DNA from 2 places in the Arthrobacter pigmenti genome. Region 2 is predicted to be linked to the other one. Evidence: riboswitches for the same ligand, from Rfam matches in the RefSeq annotation. Region 2 holds a riboswitch; the other holds the start of a gene.
The links. Region 2 has a riboswitch for thiamine pyrophosphate ahead of BJ994_RS12965 (ECF transporter S component). Riboswitches for the same ligand answer to the same signal wherever they lie in the genome.
Positions count from the first base shown of each region.

Region 1: linked by a shared signal. The riboswitch ahead of thiD (bifunctional hydroxymethylpyrimidine kinase/phosphomethylpyrimidine kinase) and the one ahead of BJ994_RS12965 (ECF transporter S component) in region 2 are both predicted to bind thiamine pyrophosphate.

Region 1 is NZ_JAATJL010000001.1:1,337,414-1,349,232, reverse strand. Features, by position in the region: gene proB (glutamate 5-kinase) at 1-549, opposite strand, end outside; gene obgE (GTPase ObgE) at 603-2,192, opposite strand; gene rpmA (50S ribosomal protein L27) at 2,325-2,585, opposite strand; gene rplU (50S ribosomal protein L21) at 2,643-2,951, opposite strand; gene thiD (bifunctional hydroxymethylpyrimidine kinase/phosphomethylpyrimidine kinase) at 3,105-4,664, opposite strand; TPP riboswitch at 4,656-4,773, opposite strand; gene BJ994_RS06145 (ribonuclease E/G) at 4,905-8,342, opposite strand; gene BJ994_RS06140 (hypothetical protein) at 8,722-8,955, shown strand; gene dxs (1-deoxy-D-xylulose-5-phosphate synthase) at 8,968-10,941, opposite strand; gene acnA (aconitate hydratase AcnA) at 11,139-11,819, opposite strand, start outside.
Region 2 is NZ_JAATJL010000001.1:2,775,684-2,787,502, reverse strand. Features, by position in the region: gene dcd (dCTP deaminase) at 1-257, shown strand, start outside; gene BJ994_RS13005 (MFS transporter) at 370-1,728, opposite strand; gene BJ994_RS13000 (Na+/H+ antiporter subunit A) at 1,900-4,899, shown strand; gene BJ994_RS12995 (Na(+)/H(+) antiporter subunit C) at 4,896-5,378, shown strand; gene BJ994_RS12990 (Na+/H+ antiporter subunit D) at 5,375-7,003, shown strand; gene BJ994_RS12985 (Na+/H+ antiporter subunit E) at 7,000-7,569, shown strand; gene BJ994_RS12980 (MrpF/PhaF family protein) at 7,596-7,823, shown strand; gene mnhG (monovalent cation/H(+) antiporter subunit G) at 7,832-8,215, shown strand; gene BJ994_RS12970 (DUF4235 domain-containing protein) at 8,222-8,482, opposite strand; TPP riboswitch at 8,638-8,751, shown strand; gene BJ994_RS12965 (ECF transporter S component) at 8,804-9,418, shown strand; gene BJ994_RS12960 (ATP-binding cassette domain-containing protein) at 9,420-10,886, shown strand; gene BJ994_RS12955 (energy-coupling factor transporter transmembrane component T family protein) at 10,883-11,680, shown strand; gene BJ994_RS12950 (sigma-70 family RNA polymerase sigma factor) at 11,814-11,819, shown strand, end outside.

The sequences.
Region 1 (11,819 bases), 1.4 Mb from region 2:
GACGTCGGACAGCAGAACCAGCGCATCAGCCTTCACCAGGTGGGCAACGAGCGCCGCTAACCGGTCATTGTCGCCGAACCGGATCTCCGAACTGGCGACGGTGTCGTTCTCGTTGACAATGGGGACGACGTCGAAATTCAGCAGCCGCTCCATGGCGCGGTGGGCGTTCGCGTAGTGGCTTCGCCGCATCAGGTCATCCAGGGTCAGGAGCACCTGACTCACGGTCACGCCGTGGGCACCGAACGCATGGGTGTAGCGGGCCATGAGGAGGCCCTGGCCAACACTGGCCGCGGCCTGCTGGGACGAGAGCTGGTTGGGCCGCCTGGCCAGGCCGAGGGGCGCCAGACCTGCCGCAATCGCACCGGAAGATACGAGGATGACTTCGGTGCCTTCATTGTGGCGCGCGGCAAGCACATCAGAGAGTGCAAACAGCGCTTCGTCGGAGAGTCCTCCGGAGAGTGAAGTGAGTGAGGATGAACCTACTTTGACAACAATTCTCTTGGCTTTGGCCAGTCCGGATCGGGTCTTGAGAGAGCGCTTTGCGGTCATCTATTCCTTCTGTCGGGGTCTTGCTTTCAGGTTTCGGCCGATTCGCGCGCCTGTCAGTCTTCGTCGGCAGGAGCGTCCTTGTCAGCCGATGCTGCGGCTGCTCGGGAGTTCTTGTAGTTCACCGATTCGGTCCAGATCCCGGCTTTCCGCTCGGCTTCGAGTTCGTCGCGGGCTGCTGCGCGCGCGTCCTTGCGGCTCTGGTAGTCATCGCGTTTCGCTTCACGTGTTGGACGCACGAACTCCGCGAGACGGAGGTCAGTTCCGCGAGGTGAAGCGAGGAGTTCAGCCCCGCCCATCATGGTTGGCTCCCAGTCGAAGACGACGCCGTCACCCTCGCCGATCACCACCGTGTCCCCCGGCTTGGCTCCGCTCTTGAAGAGCTGTTCCTCGACACCCAATTTAGCGAGCCGGTCGGCAAGATAGCCAACGGCTTCGTCATTTGTGAAGTCGGTCTGCTTCACCCAACGTTCAGGCTTTTCGCCCAATACACGGAAAAGGGGTTCCAGGTTCTTTTCCTCACGCCGGATGGTGAAGCCCTTTTCGTTGACTGCGCGGGGACGCAGGACGGGAGGGACGACGACGGGCGGCAAGGCTTCGAGCTTTTCCCGGGCGTCGCGCACGATCTCGGCCATGGCGAAGCCGAGTTGGCGCAGTCCCTCATGGCTGGACGCTGACACCTCGAACACGCGGTAACCCCGGGATTCCAGTTCCGGACGCACAAACTGTGCCATGTCGCGCCCGTCCGGGACGTCTACCTTGTTCAGGGCAACGAGGCGCGGACGTTCGTTCAACGGGATGACTTCGCCACCGGGTCCGGCGTAGCTCATGTCCACCGCGTAACGCTCCAGTTCGCGTTCGATGATCTCCAGGTCGCTGAGCGGATCCCGCTCCGATTCGAGCGTGGCGCAGTCGAGGACGTGCACCAGGGCGGCGCAGCGTTCCACGTGCCGGAGAAAGTCGTGGCCGAGCCCCCGGCCTTCACTCGCGCCCTCGATCAGCCCGGGAACGTCCGCGATGGTGAACCGCACCTCGCCGGCTTCAACGACACCCAGATTCGGCCGAAGCGTGGTGAAGGGGTAATCGGCGATCTTCGGACGGGCAGCCGACATGGCGGCGATCAGGCTCGATTTTCCGGCTGACGGGAATCCAACGAGGGCGATGTCTGCGATGGATTTGAGCTCCAGGACAACGTCCCGTGCATCACCGGGAATGCCAAGCAGCGCGAATCCCGGAGCCTTTCGCTTCTGGGAGGAAAGCGAAGAGTTCCCGAGACCCCCTTGGCCGCCGGCAGCTGCAACGTATTCGGTCCCCGCCCCGACCAGGTCGGCGAGAACTTTGCCGTCGCGCGTCTTGACCACGGTGCCGTCCGGCACGGGAAGGATCAGCGTTTCGCCCTTCCGGCCTTCGCGCCAGTCACCCATTCCGTTGCCGCCGTTGGTGGCATGGCGGTGCGGTGCGTGGTGATAGTCGAGGAGGGTGGTGGTCTGCGGATTCACGCGGAGGATCACCCCACCGCCGTCGCCGCCGTTACCGCCGTCGGGACCGCCCAGTGGCTTGAATTTCTCCCGCTTGACCGAGACGCAGCCATGTCCGCCGGTACCGCCGGAGACATGCAGAACCACCCGGTCAACGAAGCTTGCCACGGTGTACTCCTCTTGGAAATGTCACATCGATGCCGATTCTATCCGGCTTAAAAGAAGGTGGGGCGAGCCTTGCTGGCTCACCCCACCGATAAATCTGAGCTGGTGCTCACGCGCGGTGTGCGGTTGCGGGTACTACTCCGCTGCCGCACCCACGATATTGACGACGCGGCGCCCGCGGCGGGTACCGAACTCAACGGCTCCGGCCTCGAGGGCGAACAGCGTGTCATCTCCGCCACGTCCAACGTTGGCGCCGGGGTGGAAGTGGGTTCCGCGCTGGCGGACGATGATTTCGCCTGCCTTGACGACCTGACCGCCGAAGCGCTTCACGCCGAGGTACTGGGCGTTGGAGTCGCGACCGTTGCGAGTGGAACTCGCACCCTTCTTGTGTGCCATCTGTTATGCCTGCCTTCTACTGAAACTGAAAACCAGTGGATGAGTAACCGGTAACGGCTACTTGATCCCCGTGATCTTGACCTTGGTTAGTTCTGAACGGTAGCCCTGGCGCTTCTTGTAGCCGGTCTTGTTCTTGAACTTCTGGATGACAATCTTGGGACCGCGGAGGTTCTCCACGATCTCGGCAGTAACAGTGACCTTCGCAAGGTCTTTTGCTGCTGACGTTACCTTTTCGCCGTCGACCAGAAGGAGAGCAGGCAGCTGGAAGCTGGTGCCGGCCTCACCGGGGACGCGGTCAAGGGTAACGAGGTCTCCCACGGAAACCTTTTCTTGGCGGCCGCCTGCGCGGACAATCGCGTACACCACTTGGGAACTCACTTCTCTCGACGATCAAAACTGTTTGCATACTGTCTCCGGGACCGTACGCTGAAAATGAGCGTAGCCGGAGGTGCTTGTGCACTTGCGGTGTCCCGGCGCCCGGAATTAGTCATACGAGGGCGCCTGCACCGAAGATCAAGATTACGGCAATTTCGCGGATTCCCGCAAATCAAGGCGAGTCGGCGCGTCGAAGAACTCGTGTTCGTACCAGGCGGACGCTTCGAAAGCGGCCAGCATGGCGCGCCGATCGTGCCCGGAAGCACCGGCAAAGGCCGCGTCCGCGTAGGCGATTGCCTGCGATGTCGCCTCGGCAAACGCCGGGTCGGCGTAGGTTTCCATCCAGGTTGCGTAGGCGTGCTCCCGCCCGGCTCCCGCCGCCGTCCATTGCGCGTGGAGCGTGTTGCCCACGTGCGCATACAGCCAGTAGCAGGGAAGTACAGCAGCAACCACAACCGGGTAGCTCCCGTTGGCGGATGCCGCGAGGAGGTGATCTACATAGGCCTTGGTGACCGGGCCCTGTTCGGGCATGGTCTCGCGACCGGACAGCCAGGTCCGGTGCAACTCGGATTCCACTTCAAGGCAGTTCTTCGCCCCGCTTGCCCAGAACAATTGTTCAGCCTCAGTGGGAGCGAGGGAACTTGCGCGGGCCAATACCCGCGAATAGTCCCGCAAATACAGCGCGTCCTGCGCGAGGTAGTAGGCGAACTGGTCCGCTGGCAGCGTTCCATCTCCCAGCGATGTCACGAACCCCAGGGTGCCGATGGCCGCACGGTGTTGCGCGGTGAGTTCCCAGGCCTGCTCGCTGAAGGGCCGGGAATTCGCTGTGTCGGAGATGCCCATTGCGTGGAAGTGGTGAATCGGCCCGTTGCCCTGGCCGACTTCGAGTTCGTCCGCATGTTCCAGGGCACCACGTAGCCAGTCCTTCACCAGCACCAGCGACCTGTGCCAGTTGTGGGTACGAACCTGCACGGTCGCCAACGCGGCGGACAGGGAGCAGCCGGTGCCATGGGTATTTCGCGTTGCCACCCGTGGACCGCCGACCTCAGTCACCACCAGGGTGCCGTCCGAGGGCTCAACCAGTGCGTCAGGACAGCCCGTACCTCCAAGGTGCCCACCCTTCACCAGCACAACCGTGCCCGTGGCGGCAGCGAGCCGTTTTCCCTGCTCGAGCGCGTCTTCCCACGTTGTCGCGACCGGTTCGTTCAGCAGAACCGCGAGTTCAGGAACATTCGGCGTTACCAGCGCAGCAAGCGGTACCAACGCCCGCAGGGCGTCTTCCGCGTCAGTGGCCAACAGTCGGTCACCGCTGGTAGCGACCATCACCGGGTCAAGAACGACGACGGCGCCGCCCGCTTGCGGCAGCCACTCCCGGACCGTCTGAATGGTTTGTGTGTCCCCCAGCATGCCGATCTTGACGGCATCGATCACGACGTCGTCACTCACCGCAGTGAGCTGCTCACGAAGGAACGAGGACGGCGGGGTGTGCACGCTGCGCACGCCCCGGGTGTTCTGTGCCACGAGGGAAGTGACGGCAGCCATGCCGTACCCGCCGTGGGCGCCGATGCTTTTGAGGTCCGCCTGGATCCCTGCACCGCCGGTGGGATCGGTGCCTGCGATGCTGAGCACGCGGGGAACGGTCCGTACCCCGGGTACGGTGGACTGGAAATCTACTGTGTGCTGCATGAGCGTGCGAATACTCATTCGCGACATCCCTCCGCTAGGCCAAGGACCACCGGACGGCGGCCATCTCTAGATCAGGTTCAACGCGTTTCATCTCAGCCGGCAGGTGCCGGCACCGCGTGTCACTGCGTCTACCCTATCCCAGCGCCGGAGGCGTGCGAACCTGCCTGCCGTGAGGCTGCGGCAACGGGCTGACCGTCCTACACAGCGCAGGGCGCGCCTTCCCTCGCGGAACGGCGCGCCCTGTAGCCGCTGTGGGACTTAGAGGTCGGAGGCCGGCACACCGACCCCGAGGATCATCGGCTCCTCAGCAGGGGTTTCTTTGGGCGCATCCCTGTGCACCTTGGCTACGTACTGCGCGCCCGCTGCAGCGTTGGACTCTGCGGCCCTGCGTTCGATCGTGGCGTCCGAGGCAGAGCCCTGAGCGCTGCTGGCGGACCGGTGGCGCCTTGCGCGGCGTCCGCGGGAACCAGGTTGTGCTTCCTGTGCCGGAGCGACGGACTGTTCCTGGCCACGCGGAGCCTCGACTGATGCCTCCGGCCGAGCCACAGGTTCGGCCGACGGGTACCGGTTGAAGGCTTCCGTAAGGCTTTCCAGCGTCAGTCGCGGCTCTTCCCTGGTGGAGACAGGCGCCGATTCCGCCCGTGGCAGGATTACCTTCTCACCGTTGATCGTGAGCACGGCGCCCGATGCCGCCACCTGTTCGGTGTGTCCCTCGTGCTCGTGCTCATGTTCGTGCGCGGCATGAGTGGCAGCAGCAATGTTCGCCAATGCGGCACGTGCTGCTTCGGCACGTGCCTGGCGTTCGGCGTCGTCGGCCTTTGGCTCGGCAGCCTGCGGCTGCTCCTCCTGCGGCTGGTTCTTGACGCGGTTCCGCTTGCGTTCGCTGCGGGACATCTTTTCCTGGCGCAGATGCTGCTGGTGATTCTCGGAAGACACAGCGTGACGGCGGTGTTCCACCGGCTCGTCGTGCGTGACGACGCCGCGGCCGGCACAGTGCTCACAGTTCTCACCGAAGACCTCGAGGAGGCCTGTGCCCATCCGCTTGCGCGTCATCTGCACGAGCCCGAGCGAGGTAACCTCGGCTACCTGATGCTTGGTGCGGTCCCTGCCGAGGCATTCGACCAGTCGCCGCAGCACCAGATCGCGGTTCGCTTCGAGAACCATATCGATGAAGTCGATGACGATGATGCCGCCGATGTCCCGGAGACGAAGCTGCCGGACAACTTCTTCGGCCGCCTCAAGGTTGTTCTTGGTGACTGTCTCTTCCAGATTGCCGCCGCTCCCGGTGAACTTGCCGGTGTTCACATCCACAACGGTCATTGCTTCTGTCCGGTCGATGACCAGTGATCCGCCCGAGGGCAGGAACACCTTGCGCTCCAGTGCCTTATGGATCTGCTCATCGATCCGGCGTGCGGCGAAGATGTCTTCGTTCTGGGTCCACTTCTCAAGCCGGCCAACCAGATCCGGGGCAACGTACATGACGTATGCCTCTATGGTGTCCCACGCTTCCTCACCGGAAACGATGAGTTTCGAGAAGTCCTCGTTGAAGACGTCGCGGACAACCTTGATTGTCAGGTCCGGCTCCCCATAGAGCAGTTCCGGGGCAAGCGTCTTGGTTGACGATGCCTTACCCTCGATCGTCTCCCACTGGGACCTGAGCCGGTTGATGTCGTGGGTGAGTTCCTCTTCGCTGGCACCTTCGGCGGCGGTCCGCACAATGACTCCGGCGTTCTCCGGGAGCCGGTCCTTCAGGATCCGTTTGAGGCGATTGCGCTCGACATCCGGGAGTTTCCGCGAGATACCCGTCATCGAGCCTCCCGGTACATAGACCAGGTACCTGCCCGGCAACGAGATCTGGCTGGTCAGACGGGCACCCTTATGACCGACGGGATCCTTGGTGACCTGAACGAGCACCGAATCCCCCGACTTAAGCGCAAGCTCGATCCGCCGTGGCTGTCCGTCAAGGCCTGCAGCATCCCAGTTGACCTCGCCTGCGTACAGCACGGCGTTGCGCCCGCGTCCGATGTCGATGAACGCCGCTTCCATGCTGGGTAGCACGTTCTGGACCTTGCCGAGGTACACGTTGCCGATAAGTGAGTCCTGCTGCGTCTTGGAAACGAAGTGTTCGGCGAGCACGCCGTCCTCCATGACGGCGATCTGGATCCTGTCGTCGCGCTGGCGCACCACCATCTGCCGGTCGACCGACTCCCGGCGGGCGAGGAACTCCGCCTCGGTGATGACATGGCGGCGCCGGCCCGAATCCCGTGATTCACGGCGGCGCTGCTTCTTGGCTTCCAGACGGGTTGAGCCCTTGACGCTGGTAACGCGGTCCGACGGCGCATCAGAGCTCTGCCGCGGCGCCCGGACGCGGGTCACGGTGTTGGGCGGATCGTCATCCTGGCCGCCGGTGAGCTCAAGATCTTCCTCACCGCGCCGCCTGCGACGACGACGGCGGGATGTCACCGCCTCGGAAGCGTCAGCGGATTCATCCGGACCCTGTGATTTCGACTCGGATTCTCCCGCGACACCATCCCCGGCACGGTTCCGGCTCCGGCTCCGACGGTTGCGTCGCCGGCCACGCCCGCTCTCGTCGTCGCCCTCGTCATCAGTGGCGGTCTCGGTGGGGGGCGCGTCCTTGGCGGTGTTTCGAGGCACGACCGTAGTGAGGTCCGGCGCATGGAAAAGCAGCGACATCGGTGAGTCCGGTACCGCGAACGGGTCCAGTCCGGCATCCGGTGCGGGTTCACCGGACTCGGCGGTCGTTTCCTCCGCAGGGGCACCCCCTGCAGTCGGAACGACGGCGGTCGGATCGGCCGGCGTTGGAGTTTCGGCTGCCGTGGCCGGGTCTTCGGATGGCTTCTTGCTCCTTGAGCGCGTTGCACGTGCGCGGCGGGGCGCCTTGGCGGGCGCCTCTTCCTCAGCCGGTGGCTGCTCGGGCGCCTGCTCAGGGGTGGGTGTCTGTCCAGCCGCCGTCTCTGAACCGGACGATCCGGCGTCGGTTGCAGCCTCGCCGGACTCTGCGTCCGCGGATTGAGTGCCCTTGCCCTGGGCCGGCTCTGCGTCCCCAGCTGTGGGCGCCGCTACCTTGGTTCCTGCACGGCGCCTGCGAACAGGTGCCTTCGGTTCGCTGTACGACGTTTCCGGAGTCCCCGCCGTTTCCGGCGCCTGGACTGCCGATTCCCCGGCGTCCTCCCTCGGGGCGGAAGCCGTTCCGGTCTTGGCCGTTCGGCGCGCACGTGCCGGCTTCCGTGTCACGGGTTCCGTCCCCGTCCCGGCGCTCTCCTGCCCGGCAGCAGCATCGACATCGGCGTGGTCGGAGGCAGAAACACCGGTGGCAGGAAGATCAGTGGCAGGAACACCAGCGGCTGGAACGTCGGCGGCATCCGCGCCGATGGACGGCTGCTCTGAAGGCGCGGCCGGGAGTGAAATTTCAGTCTGGGCGTCGGCTTTCTTGCTGCGGGTGGTACGCCGCCGCGGGGAGGAAGCTGCGGCTTTGCCCTGCTCCGACAAGGTACCCGGGGCGGCTTCCGACTGAGGCTCCGCTTCGGCTTCCGGCTTGGTCTCCGATGCCGACGTATTCGCTGCCGCGGAGCCCTCCGCTTTCTTGCGTCGGGTTCGTGCCGGCTTGCGCTCGACGATTGCCTGCTCGTTGCCTACCTCGGTTGCCTCTGAGGTATCTGATGCGTTTGTATCCATATTCGGCTGTGCTCCACCCTCGCGGGGCACCGTCCACATTCCGGCGCCCGCAAGGCGCTTGGTCGGCTGTACGCGGCCCGTGTGCTCGCGTCAACCGGAAGTCCTTATGGTGTCATTCGAGGTCGCGCCAACCATGGGGCGCGGCATCACTCGAAGACCAGTGGCGCTTTTCCTGCCCGATCGCTGAAATCAGTACGGGGTCTGCCCGGCGGATTCTGCGGCGTTCACCAATACAAGTGCCAAAATCCGCAGGAGCGTCGCCGGCAGAACCGGAAGCTGTGTCACTGGACCGATACGGGAATGTGGTTCCCGAACCAGCCACGTTCATTGTCTCACACGCCCGTCAATCTCCCCGCCCGCCGCGGTCTAAGCTGGGCTGATGAGCGGAGAGTCTTTCCTGGGTCTGGAAGTAAAGGGGTACACCTTCAAGTGTCTGGTATGCCAGAACCCCGAATTCACGCAGCGGGACATCCTGCTGAACACGGCCGGCCTGACCGCCTTTGACATGGATTGGGCGAACAAGTCCTCGGACGGCGCAATCTGCACCGACTGCGGCTATATCCATGAGTTCGCCTACGGGAGCAACTACCGCTGGGTCCGCTGGAAGCGGTAGCCCGCTTCAGCGTCAGAGTTTGGGCAGTTGACCCGTCGCGGTAGGTACCTGGCCCGGAAGCGGCCGCGCCACCGGGACCTTGGTTCCCAGCACCTGTTCCACGATGTCCTGGGCCACCTTGCGTGCCGTAAGCCCAACCCGCTCCATGACCTCGCTTCGCGACCCGTGGTCGAGGAACTCCACCGGCAGCCCCACTTCATTGAGTGCGGTATCAACGCCGGCAGAGCGCATCTCCTGCCGGATCCGGGAGCCCACACCGCCGGCACGCACGCCGTCCTCGATGACGACGACGATCCGGTGTTCGGCCGCCATCCGGATGACCGAGCGCGCAACCGGGAGAACCCAGCGGGGATCGATGACCGTTGAACTGATGCCCTGGGCGCCGAGCCGGTTGGACACGTCCAGGGCCATCTCGCTCATGGCGCCAACGCTGACGATCAGGACATCGTTCTGACGTGACCCTGCCGGGCGCCTGCAGAGGACATCCACGCCGTCCACTAGCCGTTCGACAGCTTCCACTTCAGGACCGACGTTCCCCTTCGAGTAGCGCACCACGGAAGGAGCGGCGTCGATCGCGACGGCCTCACGCAGCTCCTCGCGCAGACGGGTTGCATCCCGCGGCGCAGCCAGATGCAGCCCCGGCACGATCTGCAGCATCGACAGATCCCACATGCCGTGGTGACTCGCGCCGTCGGGCCCTGTCACCCCGGACCGGTCCAAAACAATGGTCACACCCGCCCGATGGAGCGCGATGTCCATCAGCAGCTGGTCGAAGGCGCGGTTCAGGAAGGTGGCGTACAACGCCACAACGGGATGCAGTCCACCGAATGCCATCCCTGCGGCGCTGGTGAGCGCGTGCTGCTCGGCGATGCCGACGTCGAACACACGGTCGGGGTGCTTGGCAGCGAACCGGTGCAGGCCAACCGGAATGAGCATGGCTCCGGTGATGCCCACGATGTCTTCGCGCTCATCGGCTATGTCCGCGATCTCCTCGGCGAACACGGACGTCCAGGACTGCACTCCCCCGGCCTCGACCGGCTCACCCGTCTCCGGGTCGATGATGCCCACCGCGTGGAACTGGTCGGCCTCATGGGCACGCGCGGGCGCGTAGCCATGACCCTTCTCCGTCATCGCGTGGACGATCACCGGCCCGCCGTAGTTCTTCGCCTGCGTCAGGGCATGCTCGACGGCGGTGAGGTCGTGGCCGTTGATGGGTCCGATGTACTTCATGCCAAGGTCCTCGAAGAGACCCTGGGGAGCCCACCAGTCCTTGATGCCCTTCTTCGTCGCATGCAGGCTCTTGTAGGTGAACTGCCCCACCGGCCCGCCGTTCTGCAGCTTCCCCTTCAGCCAGTCGAGTGTCCGCTCATAGACCCGGTGGGTTCGTACGGTGTCCAGTGTGGGCCGCAGCGACGCCAGATAGTCGGCAACACCGCCGATGGTCGGCGCGTAGGAACGGCCGTTGTCATTCACGACAATCACCACGCGGCGCCGCTTGTCAGCGGCGATGTTATTGATGGCCTCCCAGGCCATTCCGCCCGTCAGCGCGCCGTCTCCGATAACCACGACGGCGGTGCGGTCCGGCTCGCCCTTCAGGACTCTCGCGCGGGAAATACCGTCTGCCCAGGAAAGCGAGGACGAGGCATGCGAGCTTTCAACGACGTCGTGCACTGATTCCGCCCGGGAGGGGTAGCCGGAAAGTCCGCCCTCCTGGCGCAGCGAAGCGAAGTCCTGGCGGCCGGTTACGAGCTTGTGGACGTACGACTGGTGGCCGGTATCGAAGACTATGCTGTCCCGTGGTGAGTCGAATACGCGGTGAATCCCGAGGGTCAGCTCCACGACGCCAAGGTTCGGGCCCAGATGCCCGCCGGTCCGGGAGACATTGCTGATCAGGAAGGCGCGAATTTCGGCAGCCAGTCGGGAGAGCTGCTGCCCCGATAACCGGCTCAAGTCCTGTGGGCCGTGGATGGTCTCCAGGAGTCCCATCGTGCCTCCTTCTGATACTTCTTGATTCGAGCCACCGGCGTCAAAGTGTAACGGCCCGGTGCATGGTCACTGGCTGTTAACTCTAACGCGGCGGGTCTTCAGTCCGTGCCGGTTCGTCCTGTTCCGGGAGAGGCAGAACAAAAGCACGCCGCGCCCCATGGCAGGGACGCGGCGTGCTCGTGACAGTGCTCAGGTGGTCAGGAAGCCGCCGTCAACTGGCGCAGAACGTAGTGCAGGATACCGCCGTTACGGTAGTAATCTGCCTCACCAGGAGTGTCGATGCGGAGCACCGCGTCGAAGGAGACGGGCTCACCGCCCTCCTCCGGCGTGGCCGTTACCTTCACCGTTGACGGCGTGTTGCCGTCATTCAGTTCGGTAACGCCCTCGATGGAGAAGGTTTCGGTGCCGGTCAGGCCCAGCGTCGCGGCGCTCTCACCGGCGGGGTACTGCAGCGGCAGGACTCCCATTCCGATCAGGTTGGAGCGGTGGATACGCTCGTAGCTTTCGGCGATGACCGCCTTCACCCCAAGCAGTGCGGTTCCCTTGGCGGCCCAGTCACGTGACGAACCGGATCCGTACTCCTTGCCTGCGAGTACAACCAGCGGAGTGCCTGAGGCCTGGTAGTTCATGGCGGCGTCGTAAATGTAGGTCTGCGGCCCGCCGGTCTGGGTGAAGTCGCGAGTGAAGCCGCCTTCCACGCCGTCGAGCAGCATGTTGCGCAGACGGATGTTTGCAAAGGTACCGCGGATCATCACCTCGTGGTTACCACGACGTGAGCCATAGGAGTTGAAATCCTTTCGGGCGACGCCATGCTCCAGCAGGTAGCGACCGGCCGGGCTGTCCGACTTGAAGGAACCAGCCGGGCTGATGTGGTCGGT
Region 2 (11,819 bases):
CCGGCCACGTCACGCTCGAGCTTTCCAACATGGCAACCCTCCCCATCAAGCTGTGGCCGGGCTCGAAAATCGGGCAGCTCTGCTTCTTCAAGCTCACCTCACCGGCTGAGCACTCCTACGGCACGGGTGCGTACGGCAACCGTTACCAGGGGCAGCGTGGCCCGACGGCGTCGCGGAGCCACCTGAACTTCCACCGGACCTCTATCCGCGACGAGGAGGCCGGCGCCGAGGTACCCGCGTCAGTGCCTCACGCCTAGATTCCTCACGTTCCGCCGTCGCCGTGGGGGAGTAATCTGGACAAAGGTGAGGGGCATTTCCCTCACCCTTTTCCAGGTTACTCCCGGGCCTGTCCAGCTTGTTCCCGTGTAGTCAGGGCGCGGGTACGACGGCGGGCGCCACCTTCGCGGGCGGCTTCACCGGGAGCAGCACCAGCAGTCCGGCGAACAGCACCACGAGGATGCCGATAATCCCGAAGCGCTGTTCACCGTAGATCCCGATGAAGAGCGAGAACAGGGCCGGCGCGAGGAAGCTGACGGCGCGGCCGGTGGTCGCGTAGAGCCCGAACATTTCACCCTCCTCGCCCCGCGGGGAGAGTCGGGCCAGGTATGCCCGGGAGGACGCTTGCGCCGGACCCACAAACAGGGTCAGCATCAACCCGAACACCCAGAACGTGGTGTCGCCGGTCCACTGGACGCCAAACACCTCGTAAGTCGATGCGCCCAGCACCAAGACCGCGGTCCCGGCGATGAGCAGCCCGATCAGCGAGACGATGATGACCAGCTTGGGGCCGACGCGGTCATCGAAGAATCCGCCGATCACCGCACCGATTGCGGCAATCACATTTCCCACGATGGCGAAGAGGATCACCTCGCTGAGCTCGAATCCGAAGGTCCCCGCAGCGATGATCCCGCCGAAGGTGAAGACTGCCGCCAGGCCGTCGCGGAAGATCGCACTCGCGAGCAGGAAGAAGATGGTGTGCGGGCTGGTGCGGTAGATCGCCTTGATGCGGCGGAAGAGCAGCTCATAGGAGGCGAGGAACCCCAGTTTGTCCGCACGTTCCTGGCGCGGAATCTCGGGCACCGCAAACATGACCGGAAGCGCGAACGCAAGGAACCAGAGCGCGGAGAACACGGCAACCAGGCGGATGTTCAGGCCGTCGGCAGTGTTCGATCCGAACCAGTCAACCACCGGCTGCACAAACGCGATCAGCACAATAATCAGCGCAACAATCCCGCCGACGTAACCCATCGCCCAACCGAACCCGCTGATTCGCCCCACGCTGTGCGGTGTGGAGATCTGGGCGAGCATGGCGTTGTAGTTCACGCCGGCAAACTCGAAGAAGATGTTTGCGGCCGCGATGAGGGCAACGCCGAAGATAAGCAGTTCGGGCCTCGGGAAGACAAAGAAACACATCGCGGTCAGGAGCGCGACGACGAGGCTGTTGACTCCCAGCCAAAGCTTCCGGCGGCCTCCGACGTCTGAGCGTTGACCGGTCACCGGCGCAAGCAGGGCAATCAGCAGGCCGGCAACCGCAAGACCCCAGCCCAGAACTTCGGAAGCGTAGGTCTCGCCGCCGAAGGCGTCCGAGGTCAGGTACACGGTGAAGACGAAGGTGGTCATTACGGCGTTGAACGCGGCCGATCCCCAATCCCAGGATGCCCAGGCGAGCACAGGCTTGGTGAGAAGACGTGCCGTGGGCTTTCGCGATGCCGTGCTCATAGGCTGCATGCTATCTGCTGCAGGCGTACAACAGGTTGAGATTCGGCTTTATTCCCCGTACCTACCTCATCAGCGATGGGCGGAACCGGCCGCGGCACAGCGTATTCCCCGGGTAGAATAGACGCAAGCCCTTGACCGTCAGCTGACCGTCTCGTCTTGAAGAGAGATCAGGAGATCATCGTGCTCATCGTACTCGTCGCGTTGTTTGCGATGGCTACGATCGCGCCCTTGATCTTCCGCCGGCTGGGCCGCTCGGCGTTCTACATCCTGGCCGCAGTGCCGGCCGCCGGATTCGCCTGGCTCATTGCCACCTTCCCTAATTACACCGCGGCGGTCCAAACTGCCGCTAACGGCCAGCCCAACGCGCCGCCGTCCGTCGTCGTTCCCTGGATTCCGCAGCTGCAATTGGAACTGGCCTTTCGGATGGACGCCCTGTCCGCTGTACTCAGCATCCTCGTCCTCGGTGTCGGCGCGCTGGTCCTTTTCTACTGCGCGCGCTACTTCAAGCAGGATGAACCGAACATCGGTCCGTTCGGCGCGCAACTGCTTGCCTTCGCCGGCGCCATGTTTGGCCTGGTCATCGCCGACGACCTCATCCTGCTCTTCATCTTCTGGGAACTGACCACCGTGCTGTCCTACCTGCTGATCGGGTACTCAAGGCACCGTCTGGCCGCCAGGCGGGCAGCACTGCAGGCCCTGATAGTGACAACCCTCGGCGGGCTGACCATGCTGGTGGGGCTCATCCTGCTAGGCCAGTCTGCGGGAACCTACCGGCTCTCGGACATCCTTGCCCGCGCGGAGACGCTCACCGGAACGGCTGTGGATGTCGCGATCGTGCTGATACTGGTCGGTGCCGTGTCCAAGTCCGCGCTCGTGCCGTTCCACTTCTGGCTTCCCGGAGCCATGGCGGCGCCCACCCCGGTCAGCGCCTATTTGCACGCCGCGGCCATGGTCAAGGCCGGCATCTACCTGATTGCCCGTCTCGCGCCCGGATTCTCGGACAGCACGGTGTGGTTCGTCCTCGTGATGACGCTCGGACTGGCCACCATGATCCTCGGCGGTTGGCGGGCCCTGCGCCAACACGATCTCAAGCTGCTGCTCGCCTACGGGACAGTGAGCCAGTTGGGCTTCCTGACCATGGTGGTAGGGCTCGGCGGGCAGGACGGCGCGCTGGCCGGCCTTGGCCTCCTTCTTGCCCACGGATTCTTCAAGGCCACCCTGTTCCTGGTGGTCGGCATCATTGACCACCAGTCGGGCACCCGTGACATCCGCGGACTGTCGGGGCTTGCCAGGTCAGCCCCCATACTCGCCGTCGTCGCTGCCATAGCCGCAGCATCAATGGCCGGCATTCCACCGCTGCTGGGCTTCGTCGCCAAGGAATCGGTCCTCGAAGCGTTTGTCCATCGAGCTGAGGAAGGCCCGGTGGGTGTAGTGCTGCTGGTCGGCATTGTGCTCGGTTCCATCCTGACCTTCGCCTATAGCGCGCGCTTCGTGTGGGGAGGCTTCGGCGCCAAAGGCGGCGAGCCTACGCCGTTCAAGCGGGTCGAGCCGTCCTTCCTGTTCGCGCCGGCACTGCTTGCTCTCGCATCAGTGGTTTTCGGGCTCTGGCCCGCATTGCTCGACGCCGCAGTCCAGCCTTACCTCACAGCCTTCCCGCCGGGGGAGCAGACGCCGCACCTGTTGCTCTGGCACGGCCTGAGCCCGGCGTTGTTCCTCTCGCTCGGGACCATCGCCGGCGGCACCGTCCTGTTCCTGCTGCGTGAGCGGTTCGAAGCAGTACAGCTTCGGCTGGCCCGGAAGACCGACGCGGAGAAGACCTACAAGGACGTCATCGGGGTGCTTGACGATGTCGCGGTGTGGATCACGGGCCGCACCCAGCGAGGTTCGCTGGCGTTCTACCTGTTCGTCATCCTGTCCATGGCGATCGTCACGCCACTCTCGGCACTGATCTTCTTCGACGCGCCTGTGCCCGATCAGTGGCACCTGGCTGACTCGCCCGCCCAGGCCATTGCCGGCGTCGTTATTGTTCTCGGTGCCTTCGCCGCACTCCGCGCGACCAAGCGGTTCATGGCCGTCATCATGGTGGGGCTGACCGGCTACGGAATTGCCCTGATCTTCGCGCTGCAGGGCGCACCGGATCTTGCGCTGACCCAGTTGCTGGTCGAGACCATTGTGATGGTGGCGTTCGTGCTCGCCCTGCGCTCGCTGCCGGCGCGGCTCTGGCAACGCGAGCCGGGGCGGAAGTACCGGGTGCTGCGCGCGGTGCTCGGGATCTCGTTCGGCCTGGTGATGGCGGCAATTGCGATGTCGGCGATGGCCTCCCGCGTTGCCGAGCCCATCTCCCTGAGTTTTCCGCAGTTGGCGTACGACGACGGCGGCGGCGCGAACATTGTTAACGTCACCCTGGTGGACATCCGGGCCTGGGACACCTTCGGGGAGATCAGCGTCCTCGCCATTGCTGCGACCGGCGTTGCCAGCCTCATCTTCGTGCGCGGCCGTAGCGACGGGCGGGTGCGTGCGGACAACATCGAGACCGGTTCGGTGGACCGGAACCAGGAACCGATCGCCGAGTACGGCCGGGAGGCGGCGGCACTCGAGTTGGCCAAGAAGTTCGCGACGTCGGCCAGGGACGCCTGGCTGGTCGCGGGCCGGACACTGGCGCCTGAACGACGCTCCATCATCTTCGAAGTGGTCACACGGCTGCTGTTCCATTCTGTGATCATCTTCTCGATCTACCTGCTGCTGGCAGGGCACAACCTGCCCGGTGGAGGCTTCGCCGGCGGGCTGATGGCCGGGCTCGCGCTCACCATCCGGTACCTGGCCGGCGGACGGTTCGAATTAGCCGAGGCCACGCCGATCAGCGCCGGGCTGCTGCTCGGTGCGGGGCTGGCAACCGCGTCCCTGACGGCGATTGTTCCGGTCTTCCTGGGCGGCGAGGTGTTCCAGAGCGCGATCATCGAGACAACCTGGCCGGTCTTCGGCGACATCAAGTTCGTGACCTCCACCATCTTCGACATCGGTGTGTACATGGTGGTGGTGGGACTGGTGCTGGACGTTCTGCGCAGCCTTGGATCCGAGATTGACGAGCGCAGCGAAGGCAAGAACATGACCAGGCCGGTAGGCATCGACGCCCTCAAGGAAGAACAGCATTCCGAGCCGGGAGAAGAGGTGGCCCGGTGAGCGTCAACATCACCTTGCTGGTAGTCATGGCAGCACTCTTCGCCGCAGGCATCTACCTGCTTCTCGAACGCAGCCTCACCCGGGTACTGCTCGGGCTGATCCTGCTGGCGAACGGTGCCAACATGCTGCTGCTCTCAGCCGGCGGATTTGCCGGGAAAGCGCCGCTGTACGCCGCCGATATTCCGGCCGAGGAATACAATGACCCGCTACCGCAGGCCCTCATCCTCACCTCGATCGTGATCTCCTTCGCGGTCACAGCGTTCATGCTCGGCATCATCTACCGGTCCTGGGTCCTCGGCCGCCAGGACGAAGTCCAGGACGACATCGAAGACCGGCGCGTTGCATCCCAGAGCAGCTTCGATGCTGAGGACGACGCCGAGGTCCCCCTGGAAACCACAGAATTCACGCCGGTCGAAGAAGCAGAGGAAGCGCCCGGCGCGCAGAGGCACCTGACCACGAGCACCGAGGAGGAGCGATGAACATAGCGAACCTCGCGCCGCTCGCGGTGGTCCTGCCGTTCCTCGGTGCGGCGCTGGCCTTCGTGCTTATCCGCCACTCCCGCTCACAGCGGGCCGTCAGCATCACCACGCTCAGCGTCACCCTGCTGATTGAAGTATTCCTTCTCGTGAATACCAGCACTCAGGGCACCACCGCGGTGTTCGTGGGGAACTGGGCAGCGCCGTTCGGCATCACTATGGTCGTGGACCAGTTCTCGGCCCTGATGCTTGTGGTGTCCTCCGCGGTGAGCCTGGCGGTCCTCATCTACGCAACGGGTCAGGGCATGACAGATGGGGATGAAGACGGTCCCATTTCGATCTTTCACCCGACATATCTGATCCTGGTGGCAGGTGTTTCCAACGCTTTCCTCGCCGGGGACCTGTTCAATTTGTATGTCGGGTTCGAGATCCTTCTGACCGCGAGCTACGTCCTCATGACCCTTGGCGGCACCACCCCGCGCATCCGCGCGGGGGTGACGTACGTCGTCGTCAGTGTGGTCTCCTCGATGCTGTTCCTGATCAGCATCGGCATGATCTATGCGGCGACGGGCACCATCAACATGGCAGACCTTTCGCTGAAACTGGCGGACATCGACCACGGCACCCAAATGATCCTGCACCTGATGCTGCTGGTCGCGTTCGGCATCAAGGCCGCGGTGTTCCCGTTGTCCTTCTGGCTGCCGGACTCCTACCCAACGGCGCCTGCACCGGTGACCGCGGTGTTCGCCGGACTGCTGACGAAGGTGGGCGTCTATGCGATGGTCCGCACCGAGACACTGCTATTCCCCGGTGACCGGATCAACACGCTGCTGATGGTGGTTGCGCTGCTGACCATGGTTGTGGGCATTCTTGGTGCGCTCGCGCAGTCGGATATCAAACGTATGCTTTCCTTCACCCTGGTGAGCCACATCGGGTACATGGTGTTCGGCCTGGCCGTGTCCACCGTGATCGGACTCGGGGCGGCGGTGTATTACGTCGCGCACCACATCACCGTGCAGACCAGCCTCTTCCTCGTCACGGGGCTCATCGAGCGCCGCGGCGGAACCGCCAACATGGACAGGCTCGGTGGCCTCGCAAAGATTTCACCGGTGCTCGCGCTGCTGTTCTTCATTCCGGGAATGAACCTGGCCGGAATACCGCCCTTCTCGGGCTTCCTCGGCAAACTCGGCCTGCTGCAGGCCGGCGTCGAACTCGGAACGCCGATCGCGTACGTGCTTGTCGGAGCGGGTGTCCTCACTAGCCTGATTACGCTGCTGGCCATCGCACGGGTCTGGAACCGTGCCTTCTGGCGCAGGCCGGAGGACGCCACCCACCCCGATCCGATCCTCCTCGTGAAGAAGGAGGACGGCTCCGCGATCAGGACGTCAAGCCGAGTCACTGCGCACAGCACCGGCCGGTTCGCAGGCCGCAAGCCGGTCCACCTCCTGCCGCGCACCATGGTGGGTCCGACGATCGGGCTGGTTGCCTTGGGGGTTGCTCTGACGGTACTGGCCGGGCCGCTGTTCACGCTCAGCGACCAGGCAGCGCAACAGATGCTGGAACGCACGCCCTATGTCGACGCCGTCCTGGGCGAGGGCGCAATGGAAGAAGCCGAGGCGACCCCATGATCCGCCAACGAATACCGCTGCGCGTTGAACTGCCGCTGCTGATCTGGCTGGTTCTGGTCTGGGGCGCGCTGTGGCAGGACTTCAGCCTGGGCAACCTGGTCTTCGGAGCGATCATCGCGTTTGCCGTGGCGAATCTGCTCTACCTGCCTCCGGTGGAGCTGAGCGGCCGGTTCAACCTCTTCTACGCTGCCGGTTTTGCGGGACGGTTCCTGTACCAACTGGTGGTTGCCAGCTTCCAGGTGTTCTGGCTGGCAATTACCAAGGGTCCGCGCCTCAAGAACGCGGTAGTGGCGGTACGGCTACGCAGCCTCTCGGATTTGCTGGTGACGGCAACCGGACACGCGATCTCGCTCATTCCCGGCTCGCTCGTGGTGGAGGTGGACCGATCGACCTCCACCCTCTACCTGCACTGCCTGAACGTGGTCACGGCCGAAGACGCCGAGGAGATCCGCCGGAACGTCCAACGGACCGAAGAGTGGCTGATCCGCGTCATGGGATCCCGCGAGGACCTCGCGAACCTGCGCGCGGGTAGTGCGCCCGTCAGGGATGGAAGGGAGCATCCGTGAGTGTTGTGGTCGGCATCATCGCCGTCATGCTCGGCGTTGCAGCGCTGTGCGCCATCTACCGGGCGGCCGTGGGCCCGTCGATCCTCGACAGGGTGCTCGCCGTCGATGTTCTCCTCGCGATTGTGGGCGGGGCGCTGGCTGTCGACATGGTGTTCAACCGCCACACGGACAACCTGGTGCTTCTCGTGGCGATCTCGATCATCGGATTCATCGCCTCCGTGACTGTGGCACGGTTCGTGACGGACAGGAAGTAGTGGAACCGATGGATACCCTGCTCAATGTCATCACTGCCATCCTGCTGCTGGGCGGGGCGCTCATGTCCCTGGCCGCCGCCGTCGGGCTGTTGCGTTTTCCGGATCTGATGAGCCGGATGCATGCCGCAACCAAGCCGCAGGTGCTGGGCCTGCTGCTCTTTTTGCTGGCCATCGCGGTGGAACTGCGCAGTTGGGCGCTGGTTCCCGTACTGATTGTGTGCTGGATCTTCCAGCTCCTGACCGCGCCCGTTTCTGCCCACATGGTGGGGCGCGCAGGCTACCGGACCAAGCACCTGCGAAAGGATCTGCTCAGCATGGACGAGCTCGACGAGGTGGTTGAACGCGCAGCCACCCGGCGTCGGGAAGAAAACGGTCCGACGCCGGGGGGCTGATGCCTTCTAGGTGAGGTGGCGGGTGCGCTGGTAGCGGTGGATCGCCTTCTGCGTGGTGCGGTTGGTCAGCACGCGGATAGTGGTGCTGACGGCACCTGAGATCACAGCGAAGACCAGCGCCGAACGAAGACTGTTCTCAAGCCCTTCCTTGTCCTTGGGCGGCTCATTGCCGGTGACGCGCTTCCAGATGAGGTCGACCACCTGGGTACCGATCAGCCCGGAGACAATTCCCAGCCCTACACCCATCAGTTTGAAGATCGAATTCATGGTGCCCTCCTTCAGTAGGCTTAGCTTTTGTCATAAGCGTACTGGCAGGGGCCCGCGCCGAGCGAAGCAAGGAGTCGTTTGGGTAGGCGCAACGACGACGACGGCCAGCGCCGCACGCGTGATGCCCCGTCCGGGTGTAATGTGGGTATCGCTCAAAACAACGACAGGGGAGCGCCGCCACTTGTGGTGGGCGCTGAGAGTGCGGAACACCGCAGACCCTCGAACCTGATCCGGCTAGTACCGGCGAAGGGAGTCGAGTTCTCAGGGCTGCCGGCGGCTTGCCGGGATGCCTTCCCCTCCTGTACTCAGGAGGATTCCACCATGACTACTGCACAGTCATCGAAATCATCATCAACATCCCGCCGGCGCTACGAGTGGCGCGTCGTGGACATCGTCGTCGCCTCAGTGATTGCGGTCGCGGTCGGCGTCGTGTTCTTCGCGTGGTCCGCCGGTTACAGCGGAATTTCCGCCCTGACCCTTGCGTATCCGCCGCTTAATGGGTTGTATTCGGGCGGCTGGCTGATTGCCGGCGTGCTCGGCGGCCTCATCATCCGCAAGCCGGGAGCGGCGATCTACTGCGAGGTTGTCGCCGCTGCGGTCTCTGCTCTGATCGGTACCCAGTTTGGCGTTGCCGTCCTGCTGTCCGGGCTCATCCAGGGCATCGGCGCAGAGCTGATCTTCGCACTCTTCCTCTACAAGCGGTGGAACATCGGGGTGGCGCTGCTGGCCGGGCTGAGCGCGGGCCTCTTCCTCGCAGTGAGCGAGAACATCATGTACAACTCCGTCTGGACGCTGGATCACAAGCTCATGTACGGGGTCTTCGCGGCCATTTCCGGTGTGGTTCTTGCCGGCTTGCTGCCCTGGCTCGCCACGCGCGGCCTCGCGAAGACCGGCGTGCTTTCGTCCTTCGCTTCCGGCCGGACAGCCGACGTCTAAGGTGGGCGCTTCCATCTCAGCCAGCGGGTGGGGCTGGCGGCATCCGGGACGTGCCCGCTGGGCTGTGCGGGACATTGATCTGCGCATCGAGCCCGGCGAGCGCGTCCTGCTGCTCGGTGCTTCCGGCGCCGGGAAATCCACGCTTCTGCATGGTCTGGCCGGTGTGCTGGGAGATCAGGATGAAGGGGAGCAATCGGGCGAGCTGACGATTGATGGCAACAACCCGGCTGATGCGCGCGGTCGGTCAGGCCTCGTGCTGCAGGATCCCGACACCCAGTTGGTCCTCGCACGGGTGGGGGACGAGGTGGCCTTTGGCGCCGAAAACCTGGCCGTACCGCGGGACGAGATCTGGCCGCGCGTCACCCGCGCACTGGACGACGTCGGCCTCGACGTCCCCCTCCACCACCCCACGACGGCGCTCTCCGGGGGACAGAAGCAGCGGCTCGCCCTGGCCGCAGTGCTGGCCATGCAGCCGGGACTGCTGCTGCTCGATGAGCCGACCGCCAACCTGGACCCAGCCGGCGTGCTGGAGGTGAGGGACGCCGTCGTACGCGTCCTTGACCGTACCGGTGCCACGCTCGTGGTGGTGGAACACCGCGTGGAGGTGTGGGCCGACGTCGTTGACCGTATCGTGGTGCTCGACTCGAACGGCGGCATCCTCGCGGACGGAAGTCCCGACGTCGTCCTTCAGCAGCAGGGCACCCGCGACCGCCTCATCGAAGCCGGTGTCTGGGTGCCGGGCCACCATCCCGCCGTGCCGTTGGTGGAAACGAACACCGGTGTGGATCTGCTCGAGGCCCGCAACCTTTCGGTGGCGCGGGCAAAGCGCGGACCGACAGTGCTCGACGGCGTGGACCTCACCCTTCAGGCCGGTGCTGCGCTTAGCGTGCTCGGCCCGAACGGAGCGGGCAAGTCAACGCTCGCGCTCACGCTGGCCGGGCTGCTCCGGCCGCGCGGCGGAACCCTCTCGGCGCTTGATCCGCTTTCACGCGGCGCCGGGCAGAGGCCGCACGCGTGGAAGTCGGCCGAACTCGTCAGCCGGATCGGCACGGTCTTCCAGGAGCCCGAACACCAGTTCCTCACCCACACGGTGCTTGAGGAACTGGAGTTCGGGCCGCGCCGGGTCGCGCGCTCCGATGAGGCAGAGGTACGACGCCGGGTGGACCCGATCGCTGAACGGTTGCGTCTGACCGGGCTGCTCAAGGCCAACCCCTTTACGCTTTCGGGCGGTGAGAAGCGGCGTCTCTCTGTTGCCTCGATGCTCGCCAGCAGCCCCGACATCCTCATCCTCGATGAACCCACCTTCGGCCAGGACGCGAACACGTGGGCGGAACTGGTGGCACTGCTCGCCGAAGAGATAGCGCGCGGAACCAGCGTTGTGTCGGTCACCCACGACCGCGACTTCACAGCCGCGTTGGGGTCCCGCACGTTTGTGGTCGGCGGATCTGCGGCGAAGGTGTCAGCATGAGCACGGACGTCCTCACCCCGGAACTGACCGGGCGGCTGCTTCCGAAAGCCAACCCGCTCTCCAAGTTGTTCGCGGCAACGCTGATCACGGTGGTCGTGATGCTCAGCGTGGACTGGGTGAGCGCCGGCGTCGTACTCCTCAGTGAACTCCTGCTGCTGCCGCTGCTGGGGATCAGCGCGCGGAGGCTGTTCTTCCGCGCCTGGCCGTTTGTGGTTGCAGCGGTTGTCGGGGCGTACGGAACTGCGCTGCTGGCCGAGAAGACCGGCCGCGTGCTGTTCGAAGCCGGTCCAGTCCTGTTCACAGAGGACTCCGTCAACGCCGGGCTGGCGATCGGACTCCGGGCACTGGCCATTGCACTGCCGGGCCTGTTCCTGCTCACCACCACCGATCCCACCGATCTTGCGGACGCCCTGGCACAGCGGCTCAAGGCCCCGCACCGTTTTGTCCTCGGGGCGCTCGCCGGGATGCGGCTCGTCGGGCTTCTGTTCGAGGAATGGCGCACTCTCGGCCTCGCCCGTCATGCCCGCGGTGTGGGCCACGAGGGGAACCCGGCGGCACGGTTCGGGAACTTCCTCGGGCAAGCCTTCGGCCTCATGGTTCAGGCCATCCGAAGAGCCACCCGGTTGGCTGTGGCGATGGAAGCCCGTGGTTTCGGCGCCGGCCCGCGCACGTGGGCGAGGGAGAGTACCTTCAGCAGGATCGACGTCGGAGTTGCACTGTGCGGTCTGCTGATTGCGGCCGTAGCGGTGATCGCTGCGGTGCTGGCAGGCACCTGGAACTTCATCCTCGGCTAGCTCGAGGAGGGCCCGCCCTGTTCGGATGGCCCGTACAGGTGCATCATGAGATGAGGCCGCAGGCTTTTCCCAACCTCGCCGCGCATGAATAGGTTGCGGATGGTCCAGCAGAGTCCAGGGGCGGGAACCGACGATGGGC